DNA from 3 places in the Paenibacillus chartarius genome. Region 2 is predicted to be linked to each of the others. Evidence: riboswitches for the same ligand, from Rfam matches in the RefSeq annotation. Region 2 holds a riboswitch; each other region holds the start of a gene.
What was found. A riboswitch is a leader RNA that binds a small molecule or an ion and turns the genes downstream of it on or off. The one in region 2 is predicted to bind cyclic di-GMP.

Region 1 (5,451 bases), on a different contig from region 2:
GATACATTTCCCGCAAATTCATTCTTTTCATTTATATCCCTCCGTTTTTGGTTTGTTGGCAAACCAAAACGGAGGGGGAGAACGGCAACCAACGCTTCCCGGGAAGCAGGAAGCATAACAAAAAAGACCTCGCCGCAGAGCGTGCCAACGCTCGATTGCGACCAGGCCTGATTGTAAAATTATGTTACGTTTATACCAATGAATTCGCCGACTACTGTTATGTGTCACAGGGATACATCAACATCACCCGCTTTCTCACTCGGCAACACCGTGCGAGAAAGTTTCGGACCTATGATGTTTGGCGCTGCCCTATGCTTGGTTCAACACCTTCGTATCCGGAATTTTTGGCAAAATAAAAAAACGCCGTAGTTCTTTCCGCTTGTTCAGCAGGGGAAGAACTGGCGCTTGCCGATGGGTAATGCTGGCCATCATGATTGGTTGCGGCTGTACTGCTTGTCCACGTTATCATCATAACATGAATCATGTGCATATCACGTGCTAACTTTGTGCACCTCAAGAGCAGAGTAAGTGCAATGTTCAGTGCAAGTACGATGCAATTCCAGTGAGTCTATGGATACACAATTTACTTTTGTTTCCAATCCAGCAAATGTTCGATATGCTGCATGAGGAAATCCAAATCTTCATTGGAACATTGTTGAAGCATTTGGACGATCCTTGATGACGCCGCTGGAAGCTCCTGGTCATCAAAATTGAATAATTGAGATAAATTTATGCGCAAACCAACAGCTAGCTTATGAATATTATCCAGTGAAACATTTTTGAGTCCGCGTTCAATTTGTCCGATATAATTAGGATGAAGGTCAGCCCGCTCTGCAAGCTGCTCTTGCGTCCATCCACTTTGTTCCCGCAATGTGCGAATGCGCTGACCTAATAATTTTCGAATAGAGTTCAATATTTCCACCACCTTATTCTTTCAGAATATAAGGCGGGGAAAATCAAATGAACACTCGATAGATTCAGTATTAACAGAATCTATGATGTGTGATACAATTACTTTGACCTCATCGAATTAGTTGTCGTGATATTCTTCGTATTTATTGAGGTTGGACAGATTGAGTCATAAAAGACTAAAATGGAAAATGGGCGCAAAAAAGGAAGATGCATTCTCGCATCTTCTGAAACGGGTCAGTCTTCTTCAAACGACTCGAAATCTAACAAAATCGCCCGATCTTTGATTTTCATATAGATCTTGCGTAATATCCGCTTCCGAAGATAGAAATACGCTCGGCGGGAGAGGGCCAGGCGGCTCATGGCGTCTGAAGGCGCCAGATTATCAATATATCGCAACCGAATAAACAAGCTTTCTTCTGGGGTGAGAGCCGAGAAAGCATAGTCGATTAGGCCAATTCTGGAAAGCAGCAACGGTATTTCATGTTCGGTGATTTGTATGCGTTGTATGACTGTTCGTAATACCGTTTCTTGTTTTCTGCCGCTGCTGTGAGCCGCAACCATATTTAGTGTTCGCGTCAATTCTGGTATGTAAGTAAGCTCCGATTGCAGATACTTGAGTCTCGCCTTCCAGTCCTTATAGGACTTCAACCAAGTTTCTACTTTCTCGTAGGGGATAGGTTTTAGAGTAGCGTCATCACTAGTCCCTCCTTGTTGTGAATTGTTTCTCAACGATTTACGCCAGCTTGAATGGTCAATCGACATCGTTGTACATGTTTCACGCTCCATTTTCACCGTCATCATTCCTTTCCTGCGAAATCGAAGAAGTTAAAGTGGTACCATTTTCACAACTTCGATCCTCTTTTTGTCTTTCACCTCCGGTAAGAACCTCCTAGTAATATCCATCTGTTTCCACCATTGTACCTATAAAACGAGCAAAAATGGAGGGTGATCTTTCCGTCACGCCATTCATTCAATAAAATGTCGAACGAGAACGAAACGCCTCGAAACGAGGGCGAAGCGCTAACTTGTGATATGATCTTGCTGAACGTACAAGCCTCTGCGTTTTGCTTTTTCCGCTGCATCATGAATGGAACGCGCGTTGAATTTTCGAATAATGTTACGGACATGCGTCTTCATTGTGTTAGATGTGATGCCTAGCAACTCTCGGATTATCGGCTGTTTATAGCCCCAACCGATCAACTGCAAGATTTCTTTTTCAGTAGTCGTCAGCATTCGATGCAGTTCTTTTCGCTTAACAAGCCCAATTTCATTACGGATAATGGATGCCACATCGGAATGAAGAGAAGATTGCCCACGATAGGCTTCCCTGACTGCATTTATGACATCTGCGTAGTTGATCTTGGTAATATAATTGAGTGCGCCGGATAGTATCGCATCCACTATGACTTCAGGCTCATCGAGCAAAGACAAGATAATGATAGGTAACGGTTTGAGCTTCATAACTTCGTCAATTGTATCGAATCCTTCCTGTTGGGATGAATTTAATGCAAGATCAAGAATTATCACGTCTAAATCTAATTGCACACTGGCTCGAACGGCCGATTCCTTGTTTGCTGCAATATGAAATATATTCATATCCGGCTCTGTATCGATTAGCGACACAATCCGTTGTTGCCAAACGGGGTCACTATCCACTAGCAGTACTTGTATTTTTCCTTCTTTCCAATTCATGATTTCTTTGGCTTCTATGGTGGTATAACTTGCACGCTCTTCCATCGATCATCACCCCGTTTTCATTCTGGAATAACAACAAAAGACACGTACCCTCGGGTGGACGTGCCTTGTTCTGACAGCATATTGGAAAGGGTAACCCGGCGATCATTGCACGTATGCAGAAGACCCGTGGCTTTGCGTCCCAGTCTTTCGATCTGGTTTGCCGTTTTCCTATCATTTATTAAATGATTTATGCGTCATTCACATGGTAGCCCCATGCTCTTCGTTGTAATTTCTCAAAACCTCGTATTCATAATATTCTTCTCCATTCCGAACGTGTTGTCAAATGCTGACTAGCCACGGCCAACTTCAATGATATGTAAAATCAATTATGTCTACATAATATACCTAACCGGACTTGAGCTTTTTCCCTAAAATCTGAAGGTAACTTACAATCAAACATTCATATGTAAAAATGACAACATCTTCAACACGCTTGGAGTCGTTACTCGAAGTGATGCTTTCGGCGACGCAGAACAAGGAAGTAACCACAACGAGTACTCGAAATAACCGTTGTTTCAATCGCCTTTCTCTCATAAATCCCGCTCAATTCCTCCAAAAGGCAAGAACCCCTTTTTTCCATAATAAAGGGTTATCCCGATCATGCCTCTTACTGACATGAACAGGATAACCCTAGTTTAGGAACCACGAACTATATCAGATCAGACTTTTGAAGCAGTCACTCAACCATTACCGCAACCTCGGCTCTGGTGATGAAATCCTTCGGCGCAAGCGCAGTACCGCTTCTTCCTAATACGATACCGGCCTGCAAGCAGTCGGCAATGCTGTTTACCGCCCATCCGGATGCCTCATGTGCATCTCTATACGTTCGAAGGACAATGTCAGCCGCTTGAACGGGGAGCTTAGCTTTCAGCTTGGTAATCGTCATCGCTCTGGAGAGAATGACCATCGCCTGTTCGCGGGGTGATTTTGTCATTCGGCCGAAACGTGCCGTCTTCTTATCCGCCAATCAAGTAGTACGCATAAGCGGTGCGAACTGCGCTGCTGTACCAGGCCGATTCCTTCACATCCGGGAAGACGCTCGGTCCGCTCTCCAACTTGAGTCCTAAAGCGCGAACGATAATCGCCGCAAATTCCGCCCGCGTAACGTCCTGATCGGGATCGAACCGGCCGTTGCCGACGCCGTCGATTATCATGCGTGATACCATGTCGTTATCCGCGTCTTTCGCCCAGTGATTCGAGGCGTCGCTGAATGCAAGCGGATGCCAAACCACCGAATACGTACTGTTCGTCAAACTGCTGATTTTCGCGTAATACTTGCCGTCGATGAGAACGATCTTGGTTGGGACATGACGGACCGTCCCATCCGGTTCGACGACGACACCTGTCGTAATCTTGTTCGGGTCCGTGCCGTCCGTAGGTTGTTCCGTTTGTCAAACCGGTTAACGTATACGTCGTCGCCGTGACATTCGCTTGCACGAGAAATCCAAGCGCTCGGGTCCTCCGGTGATAATGGCGACCCAGAACGAATGGTTTTAGTTCTGGTTATGACGTTGTTTGGAGGGGGATGGCTACTCACGCTGGTACGGGAACGCCAGCAGGAGCAGACAAGACATTAACGTTCACGACAAACCCGTCAGCGCCCGCCGCGCCGAATGTGACGGCAGACGATGCCAAAATTTTGGTATTAAGGTGGTGAAACGTCGGTCGAATATTCCATCGTGACATCGGCCCCGACAATCCTTCACGCGTACCTTCACGGTTATATCACCCGCGAACGTCGGCGGGTTCAATGGATCGTACGCGGTGTAGCTCGTTCCAATGATCCTTACATTGTAATATCGGTTAACAAGAATCCATTTGTGACGGCAAAATATTGTCTATCTATATAAATCTCGAAATTAATTCGCCCTCTATCATTTCTTCCTTTTTGATCCCCTATTAAGAGAATTGTATACGCATTACAAGCTAAGCACTTTGTTCACGGCCTCAATTACTCGTTCGTTTTGAAAGGGTTTGACGATAAAATCCTTTGCTCCGTTTTTAATGGCTTCCAACACCATCGCCTGCTGCCCCATGGCACTGCACATGATTACCTTAGCTTTCGGGTCAAATTCCATGATTTGCCTTAATCCTTCGATACCATCGATCTCCGGCATGGTAATATCCATCGTTACCAAGTCAGGACGCGAATGCTTGTAGTTCACTACAGCTTCTGCACCGTTCGATGCTTCGGCAACGACCTCATGCCCGTTTTCTGTGAGGATCGATTTTAACATATGTCGCATAAAAGCTGTATCATCAACAACCATGATTTTCGCCATTAGAAAGGTCACCCGCCATTATTCGTCAATTAGATCATAAAGTTACTGAAAAAAATATAAAACTGATGGGGGCAAGTCATGGCTACATCAACTCGCCCCCATCAACTGAAGCCCACAGCAAGCCCTAATTTTTTTAACGTTCTTACAATTCCGCCTCCAACTGAGTCAATAAAGCGATAACCTGATCAGAAGCTAACTGAAGCTGATTAAAAGCTTCTTGGGCACCAGCAACATCGCCGGATTCATATTTCTCTACGGCTTTTTTCGCAAAACTGTGAACCGCCTTATGAGGTTCTTCAAGCTCCTTATAGGAAGCCTGATTTTTTATCTGATCCGGTAATTCCCCGTAATACCATTTCCCAAGCCTGCAAACCTCGTGAGAAGCCACTTGTTCCGAACTGAGTGTCTCCAAACCCAGTAGCATGTTATATATTTTCCATTTCCACAATAAATGATCGGTTTTGGCGACGCGAATCGTATCCTTGAAGTTTAATTTCACGTTAATGTTGAAGAAAGAATT
Region 2 (5,451 bases):
GAAGCATTCGCGACCAACTGGATCGCGCCGCTGGGACCGCATGTCGACGCGTTTGAGGCGGAGTTCGCGGCCTATGTCGGCGTGAAGGCGGCCGCTGCGGTCAGCTCCGGTACGGCGGCGATTCATTTGGCGCTTCGGCTCATGGGGGTAGGCGCGGGAGACATCGTATTTTGCTCGAGCTTGACGTTCGTCGCCTCTGCGAATCCAATTGTATACCAGGGAGCCGTTCCGGTGTTTATCGATTCCGAGCCCGACACCTGGAACATGTCGCCGCAGGCGCTGGAGCGCGCTTTGGCAGATGCCAAGGCAAGCGGACGCCTGCCGAAAGCGGTTATCGTCGTCAACCTGTACGGGCAGAGCGCCAAGATGGACGAGATTACGGCACTGTGTGACCAGTATGGCGTTCCTATGCTGGAGGATGCCGCGGAGTCGCTGGGCTCAACCTACAAGGGACGGGCGAGCGGGACCTTCGGGCAATACGGCATCTACTCCTTCAACGGGAACAAAATCATCACGACATCGGGCGGCGGCATGCTTGTCTCGGACGATGCCGAAGCGATGAAGACCGCCCGCTTCTACGCAACGCAGGCAAGAGATCCGGCGCCTCATTATCAGCATAGCCAGCTGGGCTACAATTACCGGATGAGCAATGTGCTTGCCGGTATCGGGCGGGCGCAGCTGCAGGTGCTGGATGAACGGGTGAAGGCGCGCAGAGCGATTTTTGAAACGTATCGTGAGCAGCTGGGGGGGCTGCCGGGCGTTCGCATGATGCCGGAGCTGGAGGGAACGAGCTCGAACCGCTGGCTGACGGCAGCGACGATCGACGAGCGGGAAGCGGGCGTATCCGTTGCGGCGCTGCTCGATGCTCTGGCTGCAGAGAACATTGAAGCCCGGCCGGTATGGAAGCCGCTGCACCTGCAGCCGCTCTTCGAGCGAGCCGCTTATTACGCGCATGCCGAGCGGGACAGCGTGTCCGATACGCTGTTCCACACGGGCATCTGCCTTCCTTCGGGCTCGAACATGACGGAGGAAGACCAGGCTCGAGTCATCGAGTGCATGACCAATCTGATTCGCAAGGGAAGATCCTCATGATCGGATATCGTGTACAGCAGCTGCGCAAGGAAAAGGGGCTATCCTTGTCAGAGCTGGCGGAGCGGGCCGGCGTAGCGAAGTCATACATCAGCTCCCTGGAGCGGGACGTGCAGAAAAATCCTTCCATTCAATTTCTTGAGAAGATCGCATCGGTTCTGAAGGTTCCGATGGAACGGTTTCTCGATCAGGAAGGGGCCGAGCCTGCCGAGCAAGAGCTCGACCCGGAGTGGCGGCAGCTTATCATGGAAGCCGTCTCCTGCGGCATTGACAAAGATCAATTCAGGGAATTCCTCGAATTCAACAAGTGGCGGACAAGCCAATATTCGGAATGAGCGGGCGGGTGCGCCGCTTGGCCGATTACACCTGAACCATTGAGATGTGGTATAGTAGACAATAGAATAGCAGCTTCGGTCTGCAGCAAATAATTCGAATGCATTCACTCTAACATGGATAAGGGGCGTTACGGCGCTCTTCGATTCGCTTAGAGGCGAATGTATTTGTCTTTTTGCTTACAATTTATGGATGAATTTCAGATTACTGCTCAAGTGCGAGACGACTCGCTGTTCTATTTTGGTTAAGGGAAGAGGATGACCATGATTGGCAAACGAATTCGAGAGCTTCGGGAGCAGAAGCGCATGTCGCTGTCCGAGCTGGCCGCTAAAGCGGATGTGGCAAAATCATACTTGAGCAACATGGAACGGGACATTCAGAAGAACCCCTCCATTCAATTCATAGAGAAAATCGCTGCGGCTCTGGATGTGTCGATGGACCTTATTCTCCATGGGGAAGAACAGGGCGAGGCGCCGGAGGAATTGGACCAGCAGTGGCAGGAGCTCGTGAGAGAAGCGATGAGCTCGGGCGTGACGAAGGAGCAGTTTCGCGAGTTTCTGGAATTCAACAAGTGGAAAATGAATCAGGGCAGCGGCAAGTGACTATCCTACTAACTACTTATATGTATGCGTTTTATTTAGGATATAGTACCTATCTAAAGAATTTTTAGGCATTTTCTTTAGGGAAAATTTAGTGTAAGTAGATGAAAAGTATTATATAATGAGAACGTGGTTGCAGGTTCGACGGTAAAAAGTAGGTATTTTGGACTATATCCGACTGTCGGCTGTGACGATGGAATCATGGGAATACTTTGAAACATGCACCGTATGTGGGCACCTGGGGCATGTGGAGTAAGTGGTGCAACCGACCCAACTTATTAATGACGGTTTAATAGGTTGTTTTCTGATGCCGAAGAACTTCACATGGGAGGTCAAAGGATGTCCGCGATGTTGAAATCGAATGCTGAAACTGGTGTGTTGGATGCGGATTGGATCGAATTGATCCGGGAAGCACGGCGTATGGGGCTGACGGTAAGTGAAGTCCGAGCTTATTTCAAGGCGACTTTGACTAAGGTCGTTGCAACTTCCGAGAATGATATCAATGGCCACGTAATGGCTTAACTAGGAGTGTACTTATGCCGATTCTTGTAACGGGCGGCGCGGGCTATATCGGCAGTCATACTTGCGTAGAGCTTCTGAACAGCGGTTACGATATCGTCGTGATCGACAATTTGATAAACAGCAAGGAAGAGGCCGTTCGCCGGGTGAGCGAGCTGACGGGGAAGAAGATTCCGTTCTACCCTCTGGATCTTCTCGATCGGCAAGGACTGGAGAGCGTATTTCGCGAGCACGCGATTGATGCGGTCATTCATTTTGCAGGGTTAAAGGCCGTCGGGGAATCGGTTTCCATGCCGCTGCAATATTATCACAACAATATTACCGGCACGCTGATTCTTTGTGACGTCATGCAGCAGTTCGATGTGCGGCGGCTGGTGTTCAGCTCGTCGGCAACGGTCTACGGCATGCCGGAGCAAGTTCCGATTCACGAAGATTTTCCGCTGGATGCGACGAACCCGTACGGGCAGACGAAGCTCATGATCGAGCAAATTTTGCGCGATGTGTACCGGTCCGACCGGCGCTGGGCGATTTCGCTGCTTCGCTATTTCAATCCGGTCGGGGCGCACGAATCGGGCCGGATCGGAGAAGATCCGAGCGGGATCCCGAACAATTTGCTGCCATATATAAGTCAAGTAGCGATCGGTAAGCTGGAAAAGCTGCGTATATTCGGGAACGATTATCCGACGGTTGACGGCACCGGTGTTCGCGACTATATTCATGTCGTCGATTTGGCGCGCGGGCACCTGAAGGCGCTGGAGCTGGTGTTGGCCGAATCCGGCATCGACGCCTTCAATTTGGGGACGGGTCAAGGCTACAGCGTGCTGCAGATGGTCGAGGCGTTCGAGCAAGCGTCCGGGCGGCCGATCCCTTATTCGATCGAGGCGCGCCGTCCCGGCGATGTGGCCGTCTGCTACGCGGCGACGGGGAAGGCACGGGAGAAGCTGGGCTGGGCCGCGGAGAAAACGCTGGAGGAGATGTGCCGGGATGCATGGCGCTGGCAGTCGTCGAACCCGCGGGGATATGAGGAATAACATGAAGGTGTATAACCGGAGTTTGGGCTTCGGGTTATACACCTATTTTGTTTTCATTCGCCGTCGCTCATCTTCCGCTACTCCGATAGTTATAAGTGGAGGTCCGCAATGTCGAGAAGCTTGGCCAGTGAGGGAAGTCAAGACAAGGGATATGTAAACCATAGAGGATTTTGAAACCGTTATTGTGCCCTCGACTGGGCGAACGACAAGTTTAAAGGGCTACGAGGGCGTTATTTTTGAGAGATGAAGCAATTCATGGAAAATGACAACAATTGTCGCTCTATAGCGCCTTCAAAATCCGCTATATTGCAGGAAAGTGGCATGGACTATAAAATAGGACCGTCACAAACCGTTAAACTTCAGCCAATGTGTGCATCCCCATGCTTGTCTTTTCCATTCTCCACGGGACCCGTACGGCAATTGGAAAGCCATATCAACCCGCACGATTCGACAGTGAATGGTTACAGGCTGATATAGTGCTCGAGATCTACAACTGCGGCTGGCATCATTGCGCATGGCGAGGACGGAATGTTTTGCTTGGAAGAATTTCCGAGTCCGGCCCGCTTCCCACCGTCGTACGGCAATTTGCATTCTGAATTCGGCCGCAGGCTGCGGAGCTTCGTCAAGCTTGCTAACGGAACGTGGATTCACCAAAGCGCCTCTTCGGCGCTATCATGCTGAGGCTTGGGAACGTAGGGGCGCTCGCTCGCATCAGCCGATACTTCAAGCGCCGAACATCAGTGAACCGGAAGCGGTCAATCGCTCACCGGCACCTCGCTCATGATCGCCATGACGTTGTTTTCCGAGTCGCGGAAGAACGCCATCCAGGTTTCCCGGTCGCCCAGTCTGCCGATCGCATGCGGCTCCCCCAGCAGCGGGACGTTACGGCTGCGCAGCAGCTCGTAGGCAGTGTGAATGTCCGGGACGCTGTAATAGAGCACAGAGCTCGGGTGATCGAACTCCGCGTTTTCGGCAAAGGACAGAAGCAGGCGCACCGCACCCAATTGAAAGAACGCCATATTGCCGGTTTGGAACAGGAGCGGCAGCTCCAGCGTATCGCGATAGAAGGCGACAGCGCGGGACAAATCTTTGACAGGTACGGAAACTTGGCCAAGCTGGGTCAATTGCAATGGAGACATATGTAGACAGCACCTCACATTCGGATATTAGCACCCCTCTAACTGGTATCAGTGTAACATAGGGGCCGGCCATTAGGAATAATTTCCCACCAATGTGATTACAGAAGAAGAAACAACAATTTGCATGCATATATACCGCAATTTTTGTTAAACCATCACACCTGTTTCTGTTGTATTCTAGTAATCGGTACGCGCGGAAAATTAACATTATCAGTCGCTAACGGTCCCTATTGTTGAATACGGTTACTGGAAGCAGGGCCAAGGCACGTTGTATGATAGGGAAAATGTCCATACCCGAAGGAGACGGTGCCGCGATGGCCTTTCATAACCAGCTTATTTTGCCGGCAGTACGGCGGATGAAAGATTTGGAGAAGCTGATGTTGCTGGATTACGAATACATCATTGTTCTCGACATTCACCTAGGCCAAGTCAAGCCTGTCGCCGATATGGTGAAAGCGCACCGCAAACAGCTGATCCTGCACGCCGACTTGATCGAGGGACTGAAGAACGACGAATACGCAGCCGAGTATTTGTGCCAGCATATTCGCCCCGCAGGGCTGATCTCGACCCGTTCCGGCGTCATCGCGACGACGAAGAAAAACGGCCTGCTGGCGATTCAGCGTCTTTTTCTGCTGGACACGAACGCGGTCGAGAAGAGCTATGCGCTGATAGAAAGGACACAGCCCGATTACATTGAGCTGATGCCGGGCGTCATTCCGCATATGATTGCCGAGGTTCACG
Region 3 (5,451 bases), on a different contig from region 2:
GCTGCAGCATTCGCGTCCACAGGATGGATTGTATCGCACGTGTTCGCCATACTTGGTTTTATTTTGATGATGCTGGGAGTATTCGGTCTTTACATTCTGCTTCAGGGAAGCTCTGTGGAGCGGCTTGCTTATCGCGGTATGCTGATAAGCTGGATCGGAACCGGGCTCACACTGCCGTTCTATGGCGCGGAAGTATTCAGCTTGAATGCAATCGGCCGGGAAGCGATGAACCAGCAAAATGTCCAGCTCATCAGCTTAGCGAACGCTGTCCGGTTCGGACCGGGATTCGTGATGATTACGGCCGGCCTGATTTTATTGGGATTGGGTACCGCTCTTATGGCCGCAGCCATATGGAAGTCTCGCCTCATAACCAAATGGAGCGGCATTCCGTTCGCTCTAGGATTTTTGCTGTACCTCCCCCAGTATATGGGCAGTCAGCCAATCCGCGTGGCTCACGGGCTGCTGATCACGGTCGGGTGTTTATGGATGGCGGTCACGATGTGGAGACGGCAGCGGGCGGGACCGCCGCGGCCTGTATCCCACCAACGCCTTCAGCCGAAATGATTACGGGTTATTACGCCGGCCAGGCCTAATGTTTTCACGGATTTCATGTGCATTACTAGTCTAAAGCGGCCAGCTGATCGAGCAAATAGGCTCTGGCCGCGGAATCCCTGCAAAGTCCAATTCCGGGAAGCCTGCCCAATATTGCTGCATCTTTTCCGGATCGTTCCGATGGCCGAAATGCTCCGGTTTCTCATAAACCAACATAGTAAACTGCCTATTCATCACTCCTCGTATTGGTGTGAGCTTGATTTAATCGCTCGGTACGATGGCGTTCGGGCAACACCGATTTCGACATCAACGATGAAAATTATGTATCGGGGACCGGCGGCCCTTCCTTCAATGAAGTTACCGAGTTCTACCGGCGAAGAGCCAAATAACGACCGGCTGCTGAAGCTTGCCAAAAAAGTCAAGAGAGCGAGTTTAACGCCCTCTGCAGTGCGTCTCCATACGTAGTGCCGGACTGGTTGATGATCAGCGAGGGCCAGTAGAGCAGCAAAACATTGCCGCGGCGGAAAATGACGGGATTGAGCGGGGGACCCGGACTGCGATAGGCAAGCTGCAGCTCATCCTCAGCGATGACTCGCTCTGCTGCGGATTTGAAAACATAAACGGCGATCGTCTCGTCGGCGGGTACGTCCGCTGGCGCCGGCTCGGCCCCCGACTCCCGCGCTGCAGACCCTTCCGCCGGCATAGGCTTCTCCTTCGCTGCGGACTCCGGCTTCTGCGCTGCAGACCCCGCCTCCGGGCTTGGCCCCGACACCGGCCGTGACTCCGCCTCCGTCGCGGGCCCCGGTGCCGGGATGCTGTCCGTCTCCGTTCGCGGAGGCGCGTTCCCGGCGGACGCTTCCGCGGTGCCGATCCGATACCGCTGCGGCCAAACGCCCGCAAGCGGACCGATGTCGATTCCGTGCAGGCTTGAAGCGGCTGCGCCGGCGGCATAAGCCGTATCGCCGATCGGCGTGAGCGCAAGCCCCTGCCCGCGAAGGCTTTGCTCCAGCTGCTGCGAGCCAAGCGTATCATGCTGCTTCGGAAAGACAGGTAAAGCTGCGGAAGCTGCCAGCAGCAAGCCGCATAAGACGGCTATCAAGGTTCCGAATGTACGAGTATGACGGATATAGCGCTGCAATGCGGCCAAAATAATCGGCCTCCTTTGCCGTGTTGAAGAGGTGTTTTACTCTTCTGACGGTGCGGAGGCCGATTTTGTTGTAAAGTTCATGTGGAAAATTTACCCTTGCAGAGCAAGCAGTGCGCCAACCGCCCCGCTGTATTCGCCGTCCGGCAGCACGTAGGGCTCGCCGCCGCGAAGCCGGGTGTACCGGTAAACGATGTCCGCGAGCAGCTTATTGCCGAGAAACGTGGAGCCGATATAAATGATGTCCGCCGTACCTCGTTCGCGGGCGGCGTGCACGCTTACCGTCGTTACCGTCTCGCCGACAAGCCCGACGACGGACGCCAGCGCGTCCTCGATACCTACCGGCTCGGACTGCCTGCGCACATTGCCGAAGTTGCTTGCCGTCAAATCGCCGGGAATGGGGGGCGTTACACCTGCATAGATGTGGGAAACCTTCAAGTCGACGCGGGACCTGTCTCCATCCAAAGCAGCGGTGACCAAATCTTCGTAGCTGCCGTCCCTCCACCCGAGCAAGGCCGACAGCCCGATGATGGTGCCGCCGCCGACGCCGGTGCCGCCGACCCGTTCATGGCCATCTTGCGTAACATAATGGATCGAAGTGCCGGTTCCTACATTCGTCAGCAAGAACCGTTCCATGCTCCGGCCTTGACGCTGGAGCAGCCAGCGCGCGCCGGTACAGGTCGCCTCGAACTCCGGAACGGCGAGCACATCGACGCCAGAAGCGGTGGCTACCGCTTCCCGCTCAGCCAAAGCGCGGAGCATGCCGGCCTTGCCTCCGGTGAAGGCAAGCACCGCACCGTTCGCTTCAGCGGCCAGCCAGGCCACCGTTCGTTCAATTTCAGATGAAGGAAACTTGAGAAACTTCAATGCTTCCGCAGGTGCGAGATGATCATTCATGATTGCAATCTTGGTTAAGGTACCCCCGGCGTCAATCCCGATTCGCAATGTCATACCCGTTCACCCGAAACCGACGCTGCTGCTTTGATTTTGTTTTTGTTTATCACGCCAAATTCCCCCTCTGGCCGTCCGCTGCTGTCACACGTTATCATACAACGAATTCGCCGGATTGCCAAAACAAAAGAGGCCCCTGCAAGACGAGGCCTTGCAAGGGCCATTCCGATATTATGTATTGTTTAGTATGCCGAACCGCCGAACAGGAAGCGCTTCTCCCACTGCGAGCCTGCGATCGTATCGATGCGGACGCCGCCGGAGGCAATGGAATACGTGTGCAGAATTTGACCGTTGCCGAGGTAGATGCCTACGTGCGTGATCGGCTCGGTCGTCTTGTCCACACCGCTGTAGTTGGAGCGGGAGGACATGAAGAACATCAGATCGCCGCGCTTCAGCTCGTTCCAGGACCAGACGTCGTTGCCCATCGAACGGATTTTGTCGCCCTGCGAGTCGGAATCCGACGGCAGTACGGTACGAGCGCCGTCCCAGAACGCCGTCATCGTGAAGTCGGAGCAGTCGAACGTCGAGGTGTTCCAGCGAGTCGAGCCGAACTCATAAGGAGTGCCCATGTACTGCTGGCCGGCGGCAATAATCGCTTCGATCCTTTCTGGCAGCGGCAGCACAACGCCGGTCACTTCGAAATTGGCGTCGATGACGGCTGCGGACGTTGTCACGTATCCGGAAGCGCCGTTCACATCTTCGGCACGGTACCAATCGGCATTGATTTTCTCCCTGATATCGAGCTCCGTTCCGGCTGCAAGCGTTCGAATGACCGTCGAGGCCGCCGAAGGCTGGCTGCGGAATGCCGTGGAGGCCAATGTTTTGGCATTGGAATAAACCGTCGTGTACGAAGCTCCGGAGCTTACGTAGCCGATGACGCCGGAGGCATCTTTCACTTGATACCAGCTCGGTGTCGGCATGTCCAGTGCAGTGACGATTTCACCGATCTTGAGATAGCGCATAACGGTGCTGGAGGTTGAAGGTTTGTCGCGGAACGAAACGCTGGATTTAGCCTTCAGCTTCGTCGAAACGGTTGATGCGGCGGATGCGGCGGAAACCGGAAGCAGCATAGCGGTGAGGATGACGAGTACAAGTGCGGCGATGAATGCGGACTTTCTTCTCATGATGGTTAGCCTCCCTCGGGTATGGCAACCGGCACGTAGCCGCTTCTCCATGAATGAAGGCAACCCTGCGCCATACGCGTGATTGCCTCGATCCGTCCCTCCAAATCGTTCGGCGGCTGGCTGGCATACCGCATGATCGTGCGGCGAAGCCCCTGTAGCTTTGCGTCCCCAACTTTCGTCAGGTTTGCCATTATCGGGATGTAGAAGCAGGTTTTATGCGGCTGTTGATGTCATTATATGACGAATAGTATTTCTTGGATATGAGCCTAAATGCCCTATTTGTCGAATTATGGTGAACAGGATATTTATAGGTCAAATTACCCAGCCGTACTAATACTTTCTAAACAACTAAACCGTACCATTAAAGCGATGACATCCAAGATCCGAAAGGTACGTGAACCTATGAAACGTTCATCCTTGGGAATCGCCGGCGCTTGTCTCGGAGTCCAGTTGCTGGTCGTGTACGGGCTGCTGTCCGTTTTGTATGTTTGCAGCCCGAAGCCGTCCGCGCTTGGCGCTTTGCTGTGGGGCGGAGCCATTGTCGCCGTATTGACCGGGCTGATCTTCTATATATTCATGAGACTGATGGAGCGCGAGCGGCACTCCAGGGAAGTACGCTACCGCCGTGTTGTCGAATTTCTTCCGGAACCGGTCGTCGTGCATCAGGCGTTTCGGATGCTGTATGCCAATGCCGCTGCTGCGGCGATTGTCGGCGAGGATTCGGCGGCTGCGCTAAAGGGACGCATGATCTATGATTACATTCACCCTGGGGACGTCCAGCGAATGTTGGATCGAATCCTGCGGTTGAAGGAGAGCGGACTTCCGACAGAAATCGACGAAACCCGGCTTGTATCGAAGAACGGAGGCACGGTCTATGTGGAAGTTACTTCGACGATGATCGATTACGACGGTACAGAGGCGGTACTCACATCGGTTCGGGACGTTACGGAGCAGCGTCTTGCCGAACAACGGATCGACGAGCACCGCCGGCTCATCGACCGGGTGCTGGAAGCCCAATTGGACGGTATCCTGCTCTGCGACCAGGACGGTGTGATTTTGTTTGCGAATGAGCGGTTTTTGAGCTTTTTCCATTGCGGAGACCTGACCGGGCGGACGTTGGCGGAAAGCTACCGCAGCTTGGAGTGGGGGCTGGAGGCGGATCCGTATTTTCTGGAACGAATGACGGCATATGCCCGCGGCCACGCACCGGGTTTTCAGGAAAAGTACGAGCTGCATCGGCCGGAAGCCACGCTGCATATCGAGGTGCACGGCATTCCCATTACGAATGTGACGAGGCAGGGCAACCGGCGCGAGACGTTGTTCGTGTTCCGTGACCGCAGCAGCGAGGAGCGTGTGAATGTGCTGAAAAATGAGCTGATTTCGACCGTTTCCCATGAGATGCGAACTCCGTTGGCTTCCATTCAAGGGTTTGTGGAGATTTTGCTGACGCGCGAGCTGACTCCGGAGAAGACGAACCATTATTTGGGGACGGTGCATCGGGAAGCGCTTCGGCTCGGCCGGCTGATCGAAGATTTCCTCGACATTCAGCACATGGAGCAGGGAAAGCTCGCCTATCGCAAGGAGAGGATCGATGCGGCCGTGCTGCTGAAGGAGGTCGCCCGGCAGTGGCGAGGGAAACAGAAGCATGCCGTGCAGTTAAGCGTAGAAGGAGACAGGTGC

Region 1: linked by a shared signal. The riboswitch ahead of ACFFK0_RS10365 (response regulator) and the one ahead of ACFFK0_RS29205 (anti-repressor SinI family protein) in region 2 are both predicted to bind cyclic di-GMP.
Region 3: linked by a shared signal. The riboswitch ahead of ACFFK0_RS04055 (C40 family peptidase) and the one ahead of ACFFK0_RS29205 (anti-repressor SinI family protein) in region 2 are both predicted to bind cyclic di-GMP.

Annotation. Positions count from the first base shown of each region.
Region 1 covers NZ_JBHLWN010000039.1:2,181-7,631, reverse strand. The annotation lists gene ACFFK0_RS10380 (RNA polymerase sigma factor) at 1-31, opposite strand, end outside; gene ACFFK0_RS10375 (helix-turn-helix domain-containing protein) at 584-913, opposite strand; gene ACFFK0_RS10370 (hypothetical protein) at 1,147-1,713, opposite strand; gene ACFFK0_RS10365 (response regulator) at 1,933-2,649, opposite strand; cyclic di-GMP riboswitch class I at 2,736-2,821, opposite strand; gene ACFFK0_RS10360 (S-layer homology domain-containing protein) at 3,326-3,583, opposite strand; gene ACFFK0_RS10355 (S-layer homology domain-containing protein) at 3,606-3,902, opposite strand; gene ACFFK0_RS10350 (response regulator) at 4,569-4,931, opposite strand; gene ACFFK0_RS10345 (methyl-accepting chemotaxis protein) at 5,074-5,451, opposite strand, start outside.
Region 2 covers NZ_JBHLWN010000121.1:56,313-61,763, forward strand. The annotation lists gene ACFFK0_RS29190 (DegT/DnrJ/EryC1/StrS family aminotransferase) at 1-1,092, shown strand, start outside; gene ACFFK0_RS29195 (helix-turn-helix domain-containing protein) at 1,089-1,424, shown strand; gene ACFFK0_RS29200 (helix-turn-helix domain-containing protein) at 1,686-2,024, shown strand; cyclic di-GMP riboswitch class II at 2,218-2,301, shown strand; gene ACFFK0_RS29205 (anti-repressor SinI family protein) at 2,361-2,543, shown strand; gene galE (UDP-glucose 4-epimerase GalE) at 2,558-3,571, shown strand; gene ACFFK0_RS29215 (VOC family protein) at 4,327-4,710, opposite strand; gene ACFFK0_RS29220 (glycerol-3-phosphate responsive antiterminator) at 5,025-5,451, shown strand, end outside.
Region 3 covers NZ_JBHLWN010000021.1:52,635-58,085, reverse strand. The annotation lists gene ACFFK0_RS04070 (hypothetical protein) at 1-564, shown strand, start outside; gene ACFFK0_RS04065 (hypothetical protein) at 971-1,699, opposite strand; gene coaW (type II pantothenate kinase) at 1,790-2,647, opposite strand; gene ACFFK0_RS04055 (C40 family peptidase) at 2,830-3,771, opposite strand; cyclic di-GMP riboswitch class I at 3,880-3,970, opposite strand; gene ACFFK0_RS04050 (ATP-binding protein) at 4,174-5,451, shown strand, end outside.